One region of the Acidovorax sp. LjRoot194 genome, then DNA from elsewhere that is predicted to be linked to it. Evidence: predicted binding sites of a transcription regulator. Region 1 holds the regulator's gene; each other region holds the start of a gene.
The links. Region 1 encodes FNR, which switches genes on or off when oxygen is low (the NO sensors DNR and NnrR bind a similar motif). Its sites were predicted from a motif close to TTGATNNNNATCAA; they were not measured.
Positions count from the first base shown of each region.

Region 2: the regulator FNR is predicted to act here: its motif matches at 2,560-2,573, upstream of ACSQ3N_RS20695 (FeoA family protein).
Region 3: the regulator FNR is predicted to act here: its motif matches at 2,057-2,070, upstream of ACSQ3N_RS00960 (universal stress protein).

Region 1 is NZ_CAXUQB020000001.1:3,917,264-3,923,106, reverse strand. Features, by position in the region: gene ccoP (cytochrome-c oxidase, cbb3-type subunit III) at 1-342, shown strand, start outside; gene ccoG (cytochrome c oxidase accessory protein CcoG) at 464-1,912, shown strand; gene ACSQ3N_RS17760 (FixH family protein) at 1,953-2,273, shown strand; gene ACSQ3N_RS17755 (hypothetical protein) at 2,383-2,673, shown strand; gene fnr (fumarate/nitrate reduction transcriptional regulator Fnr) at 2,774-3,496, opposite strand; gene hemN (oxygen-independent coproporphyrinogen III oxidase) at 3,679-5,061, shown strand; gene ACSQ3N_RS17740 (sulfite exporter TauE/SafE family protein) at 5,114-5,836, shown strand.
Region 2 is NZ_CAXUQB020000001.1:4,551,338-4,557,180, reverse strand. Features, by position in the region: gene kynU (kynureninase) at 1-985, opposite strand, end outside; gene kynB (arylformamidase) at 1,078-1,737, opposite strand; gene ACSQ3N_RS20700 (hypothetical protein) at 1,944-2,390, opposite strand; gene ACSQ3N_RS20695 (FeoA family protein) at 2,652-2,972, shown strand; gene feoB (ferrous iron transporter B) at 2,969-4,879, shown strand; gene ACSQ3N_RS20685 (hypothetical protein) at 4,886-5,143, shown strand; gene ACSQ3N_RS20680 (sensor histidine kinase) at 5,503-5,843, opposite strand, start outside.
Region 3 is NZ_CAXUQB020000001.1:199,519-205,361, forward strand. Features, by position in the region: gene ACSQ3N_RS00950 (LysR family transcriptional regulator ArgP) at 1-735, shown strand, start outside; gene ACSQ3N_RS00955 (TetR/AcrR family transcriptional regulator) at 865-1,488, shown strand; gene ACSQ3N_RS00960 (universal stress protein) at 1,578-2,000, opposite strand; gene ACSQ3N_RS00965 (metallophosphoesterase) at 2,117-2,962, opposite strand; gene ACSQ3N_RS00970 (LysR family transcriptional regulator) at 2,995-3,954, opposite strand; gene ACSQ3N_RS00975 (hypothetical protein) at 4,092-4,532, shown strand; gene ACSQ3N_RS00980 (phosphoenolpyruvate carboxykinase (GTP)) at 4,734-5,843, opposite strand, start outside.

The DNA of each region.
Region 1 (5,843 bases):
GTGGGCACGCCCGAGGACGTGCGCAACCTGTCGCACTACGTGCTGAGCCTGTCGGGCAGCCCGCACGACTCGCTGCGTGCATCGCTGGGCAAGTCCAAGTTCGGTGCCTGCGCGGCCTGCCACGGCATGGATGGCAAGGGCAACCAGGCCCTGGGTGCGCCCAACCTGACCGATGACATCTGGCTGCACGGCTGGGGCGAAGCCGCCATCACCGCCATGATCAACAACGGCAAGACCAACCAGATGCCTGCGCAGGCGGACAAGCTGACCGAAGCGCAGATCGGCGTGCTGTCGGCCTACGTGTGGAGCCTCTCGGGCAAGCAGGTGGCGGCGGCCAGGTAGGCCCGGGCACCTGACCACGCCGGGCGGCGCGACAGCCAGCGCCGCCCTGCGGTCCGCACCGCGCATCCCTCCCGCCAGCCAGGGCCTCACCGTTTCAAAAGCCAGCACCACGAGCCACACCATGAAGCCACCCAGCGGGCCTGCCCGCAAGGTCATCCCCATCGCGGCGGTCGCGGCCGATGCGTCGTCGTCCCAGGGCGAGATCGTCTCGCTGTACGAGGCGCAAAAGAAGATCTACCCCCGCTCCATCAGCGGCGTGTTCGCGCGCTGGCGCTGGGCCATGGTGTTCCTCACGCAGCTCGTGTTCTACGGGCTGCCATGGTTCGAGTGGGGGCAGCGCCAGATGGTGCTGTTCGACCTGGGTGCGCGGCGCTTTTACATCTTCGGCCTGGTGCTGTACCCGCAGGACTTCATCTACCTCACGGGCCTGCTCATCATCTCGGCGATGTCGCTGTTCCTGTTCACCGCAGTGGCGGGGCGGCTGTGGTGCGGCTTTGCGTGCCCGCAGACGGTCTACACCGAGATGTTCATGTGGATCGAGCACAGGATCGAGGGGGACCGCAGCGCGCGGCTGCGGCTGGACAAGGGGCCGTGGACGGCAGAGAAGGCGGTGAAGAAGTCGCTCAAGCAGCTGGCGTGGATGTCGGTGGCGCTGTGGACGGGTTTTACCTTCGTGGGCTACTTCGTGCCCATCCGCACGCTGGGCAGCGAGCTGCTGGCCTTCTCGGGCGGGTGGCAGATGTTCTGGGTGCTGTTCTACGGCTTTGCCACCTACGGCAACGCGGGCTACATGCGCGAGCAGGTCTGCAAGTACATGTGCCCCTATGCGCGCTTTCAGAGCGCGATGTTCGACAAGGACACGCTGGTGGTGAGCTACGACCCCGAGCGGGGCGAGCAGCGCGGCCCGCGCAAGAAGGGCATCGACTACAAGGCCCAGGACCTGGGCGACTGCATCGACTGCTCGCTGTGCGTGCAGGTGTGTCCGGTGGGTATCGACATCCGCAACGGGCTGCAGTACGAGTGCATCGGCTGCGGGCTGTGCGTGGACGCTTGCAACACCGTGATGGACAAGATGCAGTACCCGCGCGGGCTCATCCGCTACTCCACGCAAAACGGCGTGGCCAACCGGTGGAGCCAGTCGCAGATGCTGCGCCGGGTGCTGCGCCCCCGCGTGCTGATCTACACCGCGATCCTGGCAGCGCTGTGTCTTGCCATGCTGGCCAGCCTGGTCACGCGCACGCCGCTGAAGGTGGACGTGGTGCGCGACCGTGCAGCCCTGTCACGCATCGTGGCCGGGGGCAAGCTCGAGAACATCTACCGCCTGCAGATCATGAATGCGACCGAGGGGCCGCAGCGCTACCGCATCGCCGCCCGCGGGCTGACCGCGCTCGAAGTGGCCTCGGAGGCCGAGGTGGACATCGGTGCCGCGGAGTCCCGCTGGGTGGCGGTGCGGCTGCAGATTCCGTACGGATCGGCCGCGCCGGGCTCGCACGCGGTGCAGTTCGACGTGCAGGCGGTGGACCGAGCCGCCCATGTGACCGAGAAATCCGTTTTCCTGGTGCCGCGCTGAGGCGCTGCACCGCCCGAGAAGATTTGCAAGGAGTACTGACATGCCATCGAATCCCGCCATCGGCCGCAACGGCCCAGCCATCTCTGCCAGTTCCACAGGTCCGGGCGCCGCGCCCGCCGCCGCCCCGTGGTGGAAGTTCGGCCACGTCTGGCTGGTCATCGCCGGGCCCGCCATCGTGATCGTGGCCGGCTTCGTCACGCTGTGGCTGGCCATCTCGCGCCCCGACCCGGTGGTGGCGGAGGACTACTACCGCCAGGGCATCGAGATCAACAAGGCGCTGGAAAACCCCGCCAAGAGCCTGGCGCCTGCCGTGAAGGGCCGCAACCACGCCGCCACGCCGGTGCAGGACCAGCCGCGTTGAGTCGCCCACCGGCTGACCGGCTGCGAAGACGAGAACAACAACACCGGCGAGCACCGGCGGCCCCTGCGGTACCGCCGTGCCCGTTCGCCCCGCGAAGGAGACTGCAAGTATGTGGACGCAACGCCTGATGTGGATTGCCTGGCCCGCCTTTTTGATGGCCGGCGTGATGGAGATGCTGGTCTTTGCCCTGGTCGATCCGCACGACCTGCACTGGTTCGGCCAGCCCCTGGCACTGTCGCGCGAGGGGGTCTATACCCTCGCGTTCTTCGCGTTCTGGGCCGTCACGATGGCATCGAGCGCGCTGACCACGCTGCTGGCGATGTCGCCGTTCGAGCTGAACCGCTGTCCCGTGCCGCCGGGGGAGCGCCCTGACGATTGCCGCAAGACGTCGTGCTCCTGATGTGCCGAGGTGTGCGGAGACTGCGGGTGGTGAAAACGGCGTTTTGAAAACGACAGCGCCGGCTCGAGGCCGGCGCCGAAGTCCTGGCCTGTGGTGGTGCTCAGTGGCAGGCTTGCTGGCTGTTCACGATGCGCTTGAGCGCGTCGGTATCGAGGATGCGCACATGGCGCTGCTTGACCTCGACGATGCCTTCTTCGACGAACTTGGAGAACGTGCGGCTCACGGTCTCGAGCTTGAGGCCCAGGTAGCTGCCGATCTCTTCGCGCGTCATGCGCAGCACCAGCTCGGACTGCGAGAAGCCCCGTGCGTGCAGGCGCTGCACCAGGTTCAGCAGGAATGCGGCCAGCCGCTCTTCGGCGCGCATGCTGCCCAACAGCAGCATCACGCCATGCTCGCGCACGATCTCGCGGCTCATGATCTTGTGCACATGGTGCTGCAGCGCCGTGACCTCGCGCGAGAGTTCTTCGATGCGGTCGAACGGCATCACGCAGACTTCGGCGTCTTCCAGCGCCACGGCATCGCAGGTGTGCTGGTCGTTCACGATGCCGTCGAGGCCGATGATCTCCCCGGCCATCTGGAAACCGGTGACCTGGTCGCGGCCGTCTTCGGTCGCCACGCAGGTCTTGAAGAAGCCGGTGCGGATGGCGTACAGCGAGGTGAAGGTCTCGCCGTTGCGGAACAGCGTGGTGCCGCGCTTGACCTTGCGGCGGGTGGCCACGACCTCGTCGATGCGCTGCAACTGCTCATCGCTCAGGCCGACAGGCATGCACAGCTCCCGCAGATTGCAGTTGGAGCAGGCGACTTTCATGGTGAGCGGGTTCATAGGTACAGCAGGTTGGGGTTCGGGCGTTTCACCCCGTGGTGGCGAGGCTTCGCTGCGGACCGGGGGTGGGCGACTGACATGCATCAAATTGTCGCTGGTCGGCTGGTGGCATCACTTGACGTAGATCAAGGACGTGAGGAACAGCTTACGGCACAGTGGCAGCGTACGCAAGGATGCTTCCAATGACTGCTGTTTCGCCCGAGCTGCTGCGCCGCTTCGATGTGCCAGGGCCCCGCTATACCTCCTACCCCACGGCCGACCGCTTCGTCGAGGCTTTCGGGCAGGACGACTACGTGCTTGCGCTGGAGCAGCGCCGCGCAGGCACCGGGGCCAAGGCGCTGCCGCTGTCCCTGTACGTGCACATTCCGTTTTGCGAATCGCTGTGCTACTACTGTGCGTGCAACAAGATCATCACCAAGCACCATGACCGCGCCGATGTCTATCTGCGCTACCTGAGCCGCGAGATCGACCTGCACACCGCACACTGCGGCACCGGGCAGGTGGTGAGCCAGCTGCACCTGGGCGGGGGCTCGCCCACGTTCCTGTCCGACGACGGCCTGCGCGAGCTCATGGCCATGCTCAAGCGCAGCTTCACGCTGGCGCCGGGCGGCGAGTATTCGATCGAGGTGGACCCGCGCACGGTGGATGCCAGGCGCCTGGCGGTGCTGGCCGAGCTGGGCTTCAACCGGCTGAGCTTCGGCGTGCAGGACTTCGACCCCGAGGTGCAGAAGGCCGTGCACCGCATCCAGCCCGCGGAGCAGGTGTTCTCGCTGGTCGAATCGGCCCGCGCGCTGGGCTTCGAGTCGATCAACGTCGACCTCATCTACGGCCTGCCGCGCCAGACGCCCGAGTCGTTCGACCGCACGCTGGCCCAGGTGGTGCAACTGCGGCCCGACCGCATTGCGCTGTATGCCTACGCACACCTGCCCGAGCGCTTCAAGCCGCAGCGCCGCATCGTCCCCGCCGAGCTGCCCATGGGCGGCGCCAAGGTGTCGATGCTGTCACGCTCGCTCGATGCCTTCATGGCCACAGGCTACGTGTACGTGGGCATGGACCACTTCGCGCTGCCCGACGACGCGCTGGCCGTGGCCAAGCGCCAGGGCCGGCTGCACCGCAACTTCCAGGGCTACAGCACCCAGCCCGACTGCGACCTGATTGGCCTCGGGGTATCCGCCATCGGCCGTGTGGGCGCGACGTACAGCCAGAACGCGAAGACGCTGGACGAGTACTACGACTTCCTGGACCAGGGCCGGCTGCCGGTGGTGCGCGGCCTGGCGCTGACCCGCGACGACCTGGTGCGCCGCGCCGTCATCATGGCGCTGATGTGCCAGGGCGAGCTGCTGTTCGAGCCGCTGGAGCAGGCGTGGCTCATCGACTTTCGGCGCTACTTCGCGGCCGAGATCGAGCGGCTGGAGGAGATGGCCGGCCAGGGGCTGGTGCAGATCCGCCCCGATGGCATCGCAGTGACTGCCATGGGCTGGTTCTTCGTGCGCGGCATCGCGATGGTGTTCGACCGCTATCTGCAGGCAGACCGCAACCGGGCGCGGTTCTCGCGCATCATCTGATGCCCGGCCGCACCGCCCGGGCCCACTGGGTGCCTTCAGGCGCTTGCCCACCATGCTGCTCACGGTAGCTTCGACCGCCCTGCTCATGGGCCTTGCCGGCGGGTCCCACTGCCTGGCCATGTGCTCTGCGCCTTGCGGGGCGCTGGTGGGGCAGGGGGGCGGCTCTGCAGCGGGTGCCGTGGCGCAGCCGGTGCGGTGGTTGCCGCGCGGTGGCGTGGTGCAGCGCACGGCGGCGTTTCACGCGGGCCGGCTGGCGGGCTATGCCCTGGCAGGCGCCCTCGCGGCCCTGGCCATGGACAGCCTGGCATGGCTGACCCAGCACACCATGGCGCTGCGCCCCGCCTGGACCCTGGCGCATGTGGCGGTGATGGCCTGGGGCCTGATGCTCATGGTGCAGGCACGCCAGCCGCAGTGGGTGGAGCAGGCGGGCCGGGCGGTGTGGGCGCGTGTGCGCCCGCTGGTCCAGGCCCCGGGGGGCGTGCTGCTGGCGGGTTTCCTGTGGGCGCTGATGCCCTGCGGGCTGCTGTATTCGGCCTTGCTGGTGGCCGCGCTCAGTGGCGGTCCGGTGCAAGGGGCGCTGGCCATGGCGCTTTTTGGCGTGGGCAGCGGCCTCTGGCTGGCCGCCGGCCCCTGGGCGTGGGGCCGGCTCCGGGCGCGGCTCCATACCTGGCGAGCCAATGGGGGCACGCGGGTGGCCGGCGGCCTGCTCTGCGCGGTGGCCGGCTGGGCGCTCTGGATGGACCTGGTCTACAAGCCGTCGCTCTGGTGCCGGTAGCCGGGCA
Region 2 (5,843 bases), 630 kb from region 1:
CTGCGCAGCGCTCCTCTACCAGGCGGATGAACAGGTCGGTGAGCGCGAGCGACTTGGTGCGCAGCGCGGCCATGCCGCCTAGTGCCTGCGCGACGGTGAACACGTCCAGCCCGCACTGCAGGGCCGACAGGCTGATGATGGGCTGCGTGCCGCACAGGTAGCGCGTGATGCCGGGTGCAGGCTGGTAGTCGGGCGTGAACTGGAACGGCGCCGCGTGGCCCCACCAGCCCGACAGCGGCTGCCAGAAACGGCTGGCGTGGCGCGGGTGTACCCACACAAACGCCGGCGCGCCGGGGCCGCCGTTGAGGTACTTGTAGCCACAGCCGACGGAAAAATCTGCACCCGCGCCGTTCAGATCGACGGGCACCGCACCCGCGCTGTGCGCCAGGTCCCACACGCACAGGATGCCCTGGGCATGCGCGGCGGCCGTGATGGCGGCCATGTCGTGCATGGCGCCGGTGCGGTAGTTCACATGGGTGAGCATCAGCACCGCCACGTCGGGGTTCAGCGCGGCGGCGATGTCTTCGGGCTCCACCAGCACCTGCTCCAGCCCGCGCTCCTTGCACAGGCCTTCGGCGATGTACAGGTCGGTGGGGAAGTTGCTGCGCTCGCTGACGATGCGCTTGCGCGCGGGGTTGTCCTCGCGGGCGATGTTCAGCGCCGCGCTCAGCACCTTGTAGAGGTTGATCGAAGTGCTGTCGGTGCAGACCACTTCGTCCGGGCCCGCACCGATCAGCGGGGCCAGCTGGTTGCCCAGGCGCTGGGGCAGGTCGAACCAGCTCGCGGTGTTCCAGGATTGGATGAGGTCCGTGGCCCACTCGCGCGTCACCACATCGGCCACGCGGGCTGCTGCGGCCTTGGGTGCCACGCCCAGCGAGTTGCCGTCCAGGTAGATCACGCCCCGGGGCAGCGCAAAGTGCTCGCGCAGCGGGGCGATGGGGTCTTGTGCGTCGAGCGCGCGGCAGTCTTGTGCGGTGATGGTCATGGCAGATAGGTGGTTGTTTGCTTCTGTTTTGATAGCTGCTGGCGCTTTATCAGCAAGCGGTAGCGGCCCAAAAGCTTTATAAAAATGAGTGATCAGGCCAACGCACGCAGCACGGCGCGCACGGGTGAGGCGTCGGCGGTGGTGAGCTTGAGCGGCAGGGCGATCAGCTCGTAGTCGCCCTCGGGCACATCGTCGAGCACCAGGTTCTCCAGCACGCGCAGACCGCGGCGGCGGATGACCTGGTGGCTGTCCAAAGTCTTGCTATCGGCCGGGTCGATGCTGGCGGTGTCGATGCCCACCAGCAGCACGCCGAGGTCCGCCAGGCGCTCGATGGTGTCGGGGGCATAGGCCGCCAGTGCGCCGTCCCAACGGTCCTGGGGCATGTGCTGGTAGGTGCGCACCAGCACGCGCTGCGGCAGCGTGGCGCCCACCGCGTGGGCGATGTGGTCCCAGGTGATGAGCGGCCCGCGCGCGATAGCGTGGATCACGCGGCAGGGGCCCAGAAAGGCGTCGAGCGACACATCGCCGATGCTGGCACCGTGCTCGTCATAGTGCAGCGGCGCATCGGCATGCGCGCCCACGTGGGGCGACAGCGTGATGGCGCTCACGTTCACCGGGCAACCGGGCCCGATGGTGGCGCACCACTGCTGGCTGTACGCCGTGTCGCCCGGGAACACGGGGCTGCCCGCATGCACGGGCGGCGAAATGTCCCAGAGCCTGCGGGCGGCGGAGGAAGAGGGGCTGGTTGGCATGGGACAAAGTTTGCATGTCCCGGAAAACCCGTGGTGTCGGTTATTTCCAACACCCTTCATATTTTGTTGAAGCCTAAACGATCTATCAAAAAGTGCGTCAGAAGATCAACCCTGCTTGCCGTTCACCTTCGCCCCAGAGTCGACCCTGCATGGCCACATGCCCGCGCCGAGGCCCGCGTAGCGCGTCGTCCGCGTGGGTGCGTCTGTCAGGGACGACCACCGAAAAAGGCTGCGAACAGCCCGCTTGCCACTGCAGCAGCGGCAGCTATGCGGATCGCGGCAGGGCCATTGAAGATGCCCAGGTTCCGCTGCGTCGCGCGCAGGTATCTCGAGAGGGTCGAGGCGCCATCCTTGAGGAATACCCACCAGAGCAGTGCGCTCCACAGAAAAATCTGGACGGATAGGGCCAGCGATCTCTGCGGTTGCGGCCACGTCAGAAACATCGGCGCTGCGCTGTCGCCCTCCGACCTTTGCAGGACCCAAAGAAGAACACAGGGGCAGGAGATCCAAAGCGCGTATGCCCGCGTGAAGGATGCGACCTCCTCTGCGGAAAATTCTCCAGCGGCCACACTTTTTCCAAGCCTATACCGTATATAGACCGCGCCCGTGAGACCACACCACGCCGCACAAAGGAGCCAGAAGTAATCGTTCATTCGTCTTCGCAATGCTTAGTGACCAGCGATTTTCAGGTGTAACACAAACAAGGCGCTAGCAATGGGCACTGCCGATGTGGCGCCGTTCCAGCCCGCAGACCTGAAGCCGTAGTGCGTTTGCCGCAGCAATGGCAGAGCCTCTTCTAGCGAGGCAGTCCCTGCAGGCTTGTTGCGCTGCATCAACCCTCTTCGACGGAACCAAACTCCCAACCTTGGTGTCATTAAAATGAGAATCAATAACATTCAAAAAATCAGACTCCGATGACTACCTCGCACGATGGCGCCGCTGTGCCGCAGCAGTTCTTCACTGGCCCTGCGCCATCCACCTGCCTTGACGGGCTGGCCCTGCACACCCCGGCGCTGGTGACGGGCCTTCGCAGCGCCAGCGGCGAGCAGGAAGAGGGCACGGTATTGCGTCTGATGGAGATCGGCTTTCTCCCTGGCGAGGCGGTGCGTGTGGTCGCACGCGGTGGGTTCGGGGTGGACCCGATTGCTGTGCGCGTTGGCCAGGCCACGTTTGCCTTGCGCCGCAGCGAGGCGTCGATGGTGCAGGTGCAAGTCGGCGTCGAGGTACAGCCATGAGCGCGCAAGGCACCTCCACCACCGCGCCGTCGGCAACTGCCTCGCTGCGCATCGCCCTGCTGGGCAATCCCAACTGCGGCAAGACCGCGCTCTTCAACCTGCTGACGGGTGCCCGCCAGAAGGTGGCCAACTATGCGGGCGTGACGGTCGAGCGCAAGGAAGGCTCGCTGCAGACAGCCAGCGGCCGGCGCGTGCGCGTGCTGGACTTGCCGGGTGCCTACAGCCTGCATGCGCAGAGCATGGACGAGGCTGTCACGCGCGACATCGTCACCGGCCGGAGGGCGGGCGAGCCCGCGCCCGAGGTGCTGGTCTGCGTGACCGATGCCACCCACCTGCGGCTGAACCTGCGCCTGGTGCTGGAGGCCCGCTCCCTGGGTCTGCCCATGGTGCTGGTGCTGAACATGAGCGACGTGGCAGAGCGCCAGGGCATCGTGATCGACCGCGAGGCGCTGGCGCGCGAGCTGGGCATGCCGGTGCTGGCCACCGTGGGCGTGCGGGGCGGCGGTGCGCAAGAACTGGTGCAATGGCTGGACACGGTGCAGCCTGCGGCGCTGGCTGCCGCGCAGGTGCCGGTGGCGATGCCCGAAGGCAGCGCGCAGCAGCAGGTGATGCAGCTGCACCAGCAGGTGCGCCGCATCATCGACATGGCGGTGCGCGCACCGCAGGTCAGCCTGCACCGCGACGACCGCATCGACGCGGTGGTGCTGCACCCGGTGTGGGGCATGGTGCTTCTGGCCGTGACGCTGTTCCTGATGTTCCAGGCGGTGTTCAGCTGGGCCGCTGCGCCCATGGACTGGATCAAGGCCGCCACCGAGGCCGCGGGCGCGTGGGTCAACGCGAACATGGGCGAGGGCACGCTGCGCAGCCTGCTCACCGACGGCATCATCGCCGGCGCGGGCGGGGTGGTGGTGTTCCTGCCGCAGATCCTGATCCTGTTTTTCTTCATCCTGGTGCTGGAAGACTCGGGCTACCTGCCGCGCGCGGCGTTTTTGCTGGACCGGGTGATGGGCGTGGTGGGCCTGTCGGGCCGCTCGTTCATCCCGCTGCTGTCGAGCTTTGCGTGCGCCATCCCGGGCATCATGGCCACGCGCTCCATTCCGAGCTGGCGCGACCGGCTGGTGACGATCATGATCGCGCCGCTCATGACGTGCTCGGCACGTTTGCCGGTGTATGCGCTGCTCATCGCGGCCTTCATCCCGGAGCGCACGGTGGCCGGTGTGTTCAACCTGCAGGGCTTGGTGCTGTTCGCGCTGTACGTGGCCGGCATCGTCAGCGCCATGGCGGTGGCCGCCGTGGCCCGGCTGGCGCGCACCAACACCGGTGCCGCGCCGCTGCTGATGGAGCTGCCCACCTACCGCTGGCCCAGCGTGCGCAGCCTGGCCATCGGCCTGTGGGAGCGCGCCAAGATCTTCCTGCGCCGCGTGGGCGGCATCATCCTGGCGCTCACCGTGCTGCTGTGGTTCTTGTCGTCGTTCCCGGCGCCACCGGTGGGCGCCACCGGGCCCGCCATCGAATACAGCCTGGCGGGCAAGATCGGCAGCCTGCTGGCGGTGGTGTTCGCGCCCATCGGCTTCAACTGGCAGATCTCCATCGCCCTGGTGCCCGGCATGGCCGCGCGCGAGGTGGCCGTGGGGGCCTTGGGCACCGTATACGCGCTGTCTGCCACGGGCGAGGAGACTGCCGCGCAGCTGGGCCCGCTGATCGCCGCCCAATGGTCACTGGCCACGGCGCTGTCGCTGCTGGTGTGGTTCATCTTCGCGCCGCAGTGCCTGTCGACCATCGCCACCGTCAAGCGCGAGACCAACAGCTGGCGGTACCCGTTGATCATGACGGCGTACCTGTTTGCGCTGGCCTACCTGGCCAGCTTCGTGACGTACCGCATCGCACTGGCGATGGGTGGAGGGTAGACAACCATGGCCCAGGACATCATCGTCGGCGTGATCGTGGCCGTTGCCATGCTCTACGTGGCGTGGCGCTACATGCCGCAGGGTTGGCGGCAACGTCTGGGCCGGGTGCATCCGGCGCTGGTGCAGGCACCGGGCTGCGGCAGCGGGGACGGCGGTGGGGGGTGCAGCAGCTGCAGTAGCGGTGGCGGTGGCTGCGGTCCTGCAGCATCGTTGCCGGGCGAGGCTGCCGAGAAAACAGTGGCCATGCCACGCTCGCGGCATTGATATAGGTTGCTATATTATTTGTAGCTGCTTGCGCTTGTCCATCAAGCGGTAGAGGGCGCTGGAGCATCTAATAGGCTTGGATGGCTTGGATGGCTTGGATGGCTTGGATGGCCACATGCGTCACGTACCCCCAATCCGTTCGGGCTGAGCCCGTCGAAGCCTTGTACGCTTGGGGCATGCCCTGGCTTCGACAGGCTCAGCCCGAACGGATGGTGAGGTCGCTGAGGCTGCAGTTCATCAGGCCGCGAGTTCGCTGAGGCTGAAGCTCATCAGGCCGCGAGTTCGCTGAGGCTGAAGCTCATCAGGCCGATGGCCAGCGGTTGTCACGACGGCCATGGCCCGCTCGGATCAGCGCCGCATCAGCCCCGGCGCGCCGCCAGCGGTATCTCCACGAAGAATCCCACGCCCCGCCCACCCAGCCCCTGGCCCAGCCGCACTTGCCCGCCCATGCGCAGCGCGGCCTGGCGCACGATGGCCAGGCCCAGGCCGGAGCCGTTGGTGGCATGGTCCCCATCGTTGTGGCTACCGCTACCGGCCGCATGGCCCGGGCCGCGGTAGAAGCGTTCGAATACCTTGCCCTGCTCAGCGGTTGGAATGCCCGGCCCGTCGTCCTGCACCGCCAATTGCAGCGTTGTGCCACCGTCGTCCACCCGCAGGCCGACAGCCACCGTGCCGCCTGCGAGCGAGTAGCGCACCGCGT
Region 3 (5,843 bases), 3.7 Mb from region 1:
ACGTCGGCAGGGCAGTTGCTGCTCAAGCACACCAAGCAACTGCGCCTGCTGCGCGCCGACCTGGAGCGCGACCTGCACGAGCTGGCACCCAGCGCGCCCGGAGGCACGCGCGAAGACGAGCGTATCGCCATCGCCATCAATGCCGACAGCATTGCCACCTGGGCCATGGGCGCGCTGCACGACCTGGTGTGCCAGCGCCTGCCATTGGAGATCATCGTGGACGACCAGGACTTCACGCAGGAGTGGCTGCGCTCGGGCCAGGTGCTGGGCTGTGTGACCACGCTCAAGCAGGCGTTGCGCGGCTGCAAGATGGTGCCGCTGGGCGCCATGCCCTACGTGGCGGTGGCGGCCACCCGCTATGCCGAGCAGCACCTGCCGCAGGGTCTCACGCCGCACAACTTCCGCGACGTGTCGTTCCTGGCCTTCAACCGCAAGGACGACATGGCTGCGGAATTCGTGGCCAGGGCCTTCGGCTTGAAGCGGGTGGCCTTGAACCACCTTTTCGTGCCGGGGTCGGAGGCACAGTTGCGTGCCGTGGCAGCAGGCTGGGCCGTGGGGGTGATCCCCGAGCTGCTCGCACGCCCCGCCATCGCGGACGGCAGCCTGGTGAACGTGGCGCCGGGGCGATCGTTGCCCATCCAGCTGTACTGGCACTGCTGGAACCTGGAATCGGAATTGCTTGACGCATTGACCGCCGCCTTGACAGGTGCTGCGGCGCATTCGCTGGTGTCCTGAAGGCAGGCGGTGCGCCGGTCAGCCTGTCCGGCACAACCCCGGCGACGAAATCTGCCATGCGGGTAAACACCGTGAACGATGTAGTTGCATTGCAACTGGGTCATTTATTTTTCTACCGCAATGTATAAAATGGACGCCATGCAAACGCAGCCCACCAAACCGTCCTTCAAGGAGCAGATGCACCAGGCCCGCGAGGAAGCCATCCTGCGCTCCACCTGCCAACTGCTCGGCGAAAAAGCCTTCGACGCCATGACCATGGACGACGTGGCCAACGCCGTGGGCATCGCCAAGGCCAGCCTGTACAAGCATTTCTGCAGCAAGGAAGAGCTGTGCAGCGCCGCCATGGTGCAGATCCTGGGGCGGGTGAAGGCCTACCTGGCCAGCCTGCCGCAGGAGATGCCACCGGTGGAAAAGCTGCAGTCCCTGGTGCGCTGGTCGCTGGAGCGCCTGCTGACCAACGAAATGCCGCTGCTGCCCAGCCGCAATTCCACGCTGCGCGCGGTGCTGATGGCCAACAAGGACTACCTCGACGGCCTGGTCACCGTGAGCGACCAGATCGGCGAGTGGATCACGGTGGCCCAGTCGCAGGGCCTGATCAACCCCACGCTGCCGCCGCTGGTGGTGCTCTACACGCTGTACGCCCGCGCCTGCGACCCGGTGGTGAGCTTCCTCAAGGAAGGCGGGCAGTATTCGGACGCCGAGATCATCGACCTGGTGGTGCGCACCTGCTTCGAGGGGCTGGCGGCGCGCTAGTCCTGGCGCAGATCACGCCCTCACGCAAAAAGCCCGGCATGCCGGGCTTTTTGCATGGCGAGCGGCACGGGCCGCGCCGCTTTAGTGCATCAGCGCACCAGCAGCACCGGCACTTTGCTGTGTGCCAGCACCTGGGTGGTCACCGAGCCCATGACCAGCGTGGCCAGCGCTCCGTGGCCGTGGGAGCCCATCACCAGCAGGTCGAACTTGCCCGAGTCCGCCACCTTGGCGATGGACTCGCCCACCGCGCCCACCTTGATGCTGCGCTTGGCGTCGATGCCGTGGCGGCCGAGGAACTTGCACACGGGGGCGAGGACCTTCTCGGCTTCTTCGGCGTGGTAGTTGTCCACCACGTCCTTGCCCAGCGCAGAGCGTGCGCGGGCGGGCAGCGGGGCCTGCACGGTGAGCACGGTGTACTGGTGGTTGCCGCTGAGCAGTTCCTCGTGGGTGGCGAGGTAGGCCAGCATTTTTTTGGTGTACGCGCTGCCGTCGACAGCAAGCAGGATGTTCATGAGGTGCTCCAGAAAAAGGGATGGGGTCAGACTACTGCGCGGGGACTTCTGTTGTCTTGACCTGGGTCATGCTTTTTCTCCTGCGCCTGCGGCGCCGTGGGGCACCCGCAAGCCCATCATACGGTGACGCAAAAATGCGGCTCGAACGCAGCCTGCTCGCCCTTGCGGGCATAGCCCAGCGGGTTGGCCACCACGCGGCACTGCCAGGGCACGCCGTTGGCGTGCACGCCGCGCACCACATAGTCGCTGGGGGCGTGCAGGTGGCCGTGCAGCCAGAGCTGGGCCTGGGGCAACAGGGCATCGAGCGCATTGCAAAAACCCGCGGTGCCGGGCACCAGGCCGTAGCGCGGGTCGGCGCTCAGGAGGCTGGGCGCAAAGTGCGTGACCACCACCGTGGGGCCATCGAACGGCGTGGCCAGCGCTGCGGCGAGCCAGGCTTGGCTGGCCAGCGCCTCCTCGCGCATGGGCTCTGCCAGAAAGGGCTCGCCCTGGCGCGTGCCACCCGTCTTGCGCAGGTAGAAGTTCGCGGCGCGGAAGGCCTTGTCGCGGTGCTTCAGGCGGCGGGTGATGTCGGTCGTGCCTTCATGGTCGGCCAGGGCGTCGAAGTCGCTCCAGAGCGTGGCGCCGACAAAGCGCACGCCCTGCAGCTGCAGCGTTTCACGCTCCAGCCACACAATGCCCAGCCCCTCGCAGGTGCGGCGCAGGCGGGCGTGGGCTTCGTCGAAATCCTGCGCGTCGTACTCGTGGTTGCCGGGTACGAAGAGCACCGGCGTGGGCCAGCCCGCGTACTGGGGCAAGGGTGAAAAGCGCGCCAGGCCGAAGTCGTCGTCGGCCAGCAGCGAGCCCGCCTGGTAGGAGCCGACGTCCCCGGCCAGCACCAGCACGTCGGCACCGGGCGCAGGTTCGGGCTTGAAATGGGGGTGGACTTCGAGGTGCAGGTCGGACAGCAGTTGAATCTTCATGGACCGGGCAGTCTACGTCCTCGCGCAAATCCTCAGGTTTCGGGAAAGGTGCGCCGGGCCGACCGGGCCAGGGCCTGCAGCAGCCACGTCATGGCGGTCTGCTGGGCGCTGCGGCGGCGCCACAGGGCATCCACGTGCACGGGCGGCACGTCCAGCGGCAGGGTGCGCTGCACCAGCGCATCGGCAATGCCCGTCACCGGAACGAAGTGGCGCGGCAGCACGGTGAGCAGGTCCGAGCCCGAGACCACCCGTCCGGCCGTGAAGAACTGGTTGACGGTGATCACCACCTTGCGCTCGCGCCCCAGCGACGCCAGGGCCTCGTCGATGAAGCCGAACGGCCGGCCCGAGAAGCTCACCAGCATGTGGCGGGCCTCGCAGTAGGCGTCCAGCGTCAGGGGCGCGGTGGCCAGCGGGTGGCCCTGGCGCATCACGCACACGTATTCGCCGTCGTACAGACGCCGGCTCTCGAAAGCCACCGCATCGCCCGACTGGGCGCGTGCCGTCAGGTCCGCCAGCACGGCGGGGAAGTAGCCCACGGCCATGTCGGCCGCCTCGTCATCGAGCAGGCGCCGCGGGTCGCGCGTGGTCAGGGGCAGCACGCGGATGGCGATGCCGGGCGCCTCGCGCTCGATGATCTCGACCAGCGCTGGCACCAGCGTGGCCGCGGTGGCGTCGGCCATGGCCAGCACGAAGGTGGATTTGGCCGTGGCAGGGTCGAACCGCCCGGGCGAAAAGGACTCCTGCAGCTGCGCCAGCGCCTCGCGCACCGGGGGCCACAGCGCCAGCGCACGCGCGGTGGGCTCCACCCCCTGGCCGCTGCGCACCACCAGCTCGTCGCCCACCACGTCCCGCAGGCGGCGCATCGCGTTGCTCACGGCGGGTTGGGTGATGGACAGCTTGTGGGCCGCGCGCGTCAGGCTGCGCTCTGCCATCACCTCATCGAAAACCCGCAGCAAATTGAGGTCCAGAGAGCGGAAGTTCAAGGGTGTCATGGGAGCGCCTGGATGCAATTATCACCAATGTGAATATCCATGATTCAAAATATAAACTTGAATGCGCAAAGGGTAAACCCTAATATCACCCCATCGCCCGGCAATCACGCCACAAGCGTTAGAAAAGGGAAACCGAAATGACCAGCTTCGCACACGTTGACTACCCCACCGAACACCTTGGCGTTGTACGCGCCGAAAACGCCGCCGCTGCCCTGAAGCGCGCCGCCACCCAATTTGACGGCGCCCGTGGCGCTGCCACCCTCCTGCTGGCTGCCGTGGTGTCCGCACTGCTGGTGGTGGCCCACCAAGTGGTCGACACCTGGACCGAAGGCCACCTGCTGGCCGCGTGGATGGTGTTGTGGCTCGTCGCCTTCGCCGCCCTGGCCCTGCTGACCTCGCCAGCACGCCGTGCCAGCGCTGTCCTGCGCGTGGCTGGCAAGGCCTTCACCGAAAACCGCCGCCGCGCTGCCGAAGACGAGCGCACCTGGCAAGTCGCCATGAAGGACCCCCGCATCATGGCCGAACTGAACCACGCCATGGGCATCGCCACGGTGAGCGACATTCGCAAGTACTACTGAGATGGACGGTGCGGCCAGACCGCACGATCCGCTGAACTTTAAAAGCCGTGGCGTTCTCGCCACGGCTTTTTTTGTGGCCTGCAGATTGGCACGGCATCGGCCATAGGTCGAAGGCAGGCATTAAAAAACCGCCCGGTCATCAGACGGGGCGGTTCTTCTTGGTCGTGGGGATGGGCCGACCTTACGGTCCAACCCAAAGCGTCAGGCAGCCAAGCGCTTTTCCAATGCTGCCTTGGTATCGAGCAGTGCCTTGGGCAGGTGGTACGCCAGCTGTTCGAAGTGCGCATCGTGCAGCTTGAACTCTTCTGCCCACGCGGCCTTGTCGATGCGGGTCACGGCCTCGAACTGCTGGGCGTTGAAGTCGATGCCCGTCCAGTTGATCTCTGCGTACTGGGGAGCCACGCCGAACATCGTCTCCGTTCCCTGGGCGGTGCCTTCCAGGCGGTCGATCATCCACTTGAGCACGCGCATGTTGTCGCCGTAGCCGGGCCAGACGAACTTGCCGGCCTCGTCCTTGCGGAACCAGTTCACGCAGAAGACCTTGGGCAGCGCCTTGCCGGTGGCGGCGATCTTGCCTTCCATGTCGAGCCAGTGCTGGAAGTAGTCGCTCATGTTGTAGCCGCAGAATGGCAGCATGGCGAACGGGTCGCGGCGCACCACGCCCTGGGCGCCGAAGGCGGCGGCGGTGGTTTCCGAGCCCATGGTCGCGGCCATGTACACGCCTTCCGTCCAGGTGCGGGCTTCGGTCACCAGGGGCACGGTGGTCGAGCGGCGGCCGCCGAAGATGAACGCGTCGATCGCCACACCGTTGGCGTCGTCCCACTGCGCATCGAGCGCGGGGTTGTTGGCGGCAGCCACGGTGAAGCGCGAGTTGGGGTGAGCGGCCTTCGCGCCGGTTTCCTTGGCGATCTGGGGCGTCCAGTCCTTGCCTTGCCAGTCGATCAGGTGGTCGGGCAGCTTGCCGGTGTCCTTTTCCATGCCTTCCCACCACACGTCGCCGTCGTCCGTCAGGGCCACGTTGGTGAAGATCACGTCCCGGCCCAGCGACAGCATGCAGTTGGGGTTGGTGTGCATGTTGGTGCCGGGGGCCACGCCGAAGTAGCCGGCTTCGGGGTTGATGGCGACCATCTTGCCGTCGGCGTTGGGCTTGATCCAGGCGATGTCGTCACCGATGGTGGTGATCTTCCAGCCGGCAAAGCCGGCCTCGGGCGGCACCAGCATCGAGAAATTGGTCTTGCCACAGGCACTGGGGAAGGCCGCTGCCACGTGGTACTTCTTGCCAGCGGGGTTGGTCACGCCCAGGATGAGCAT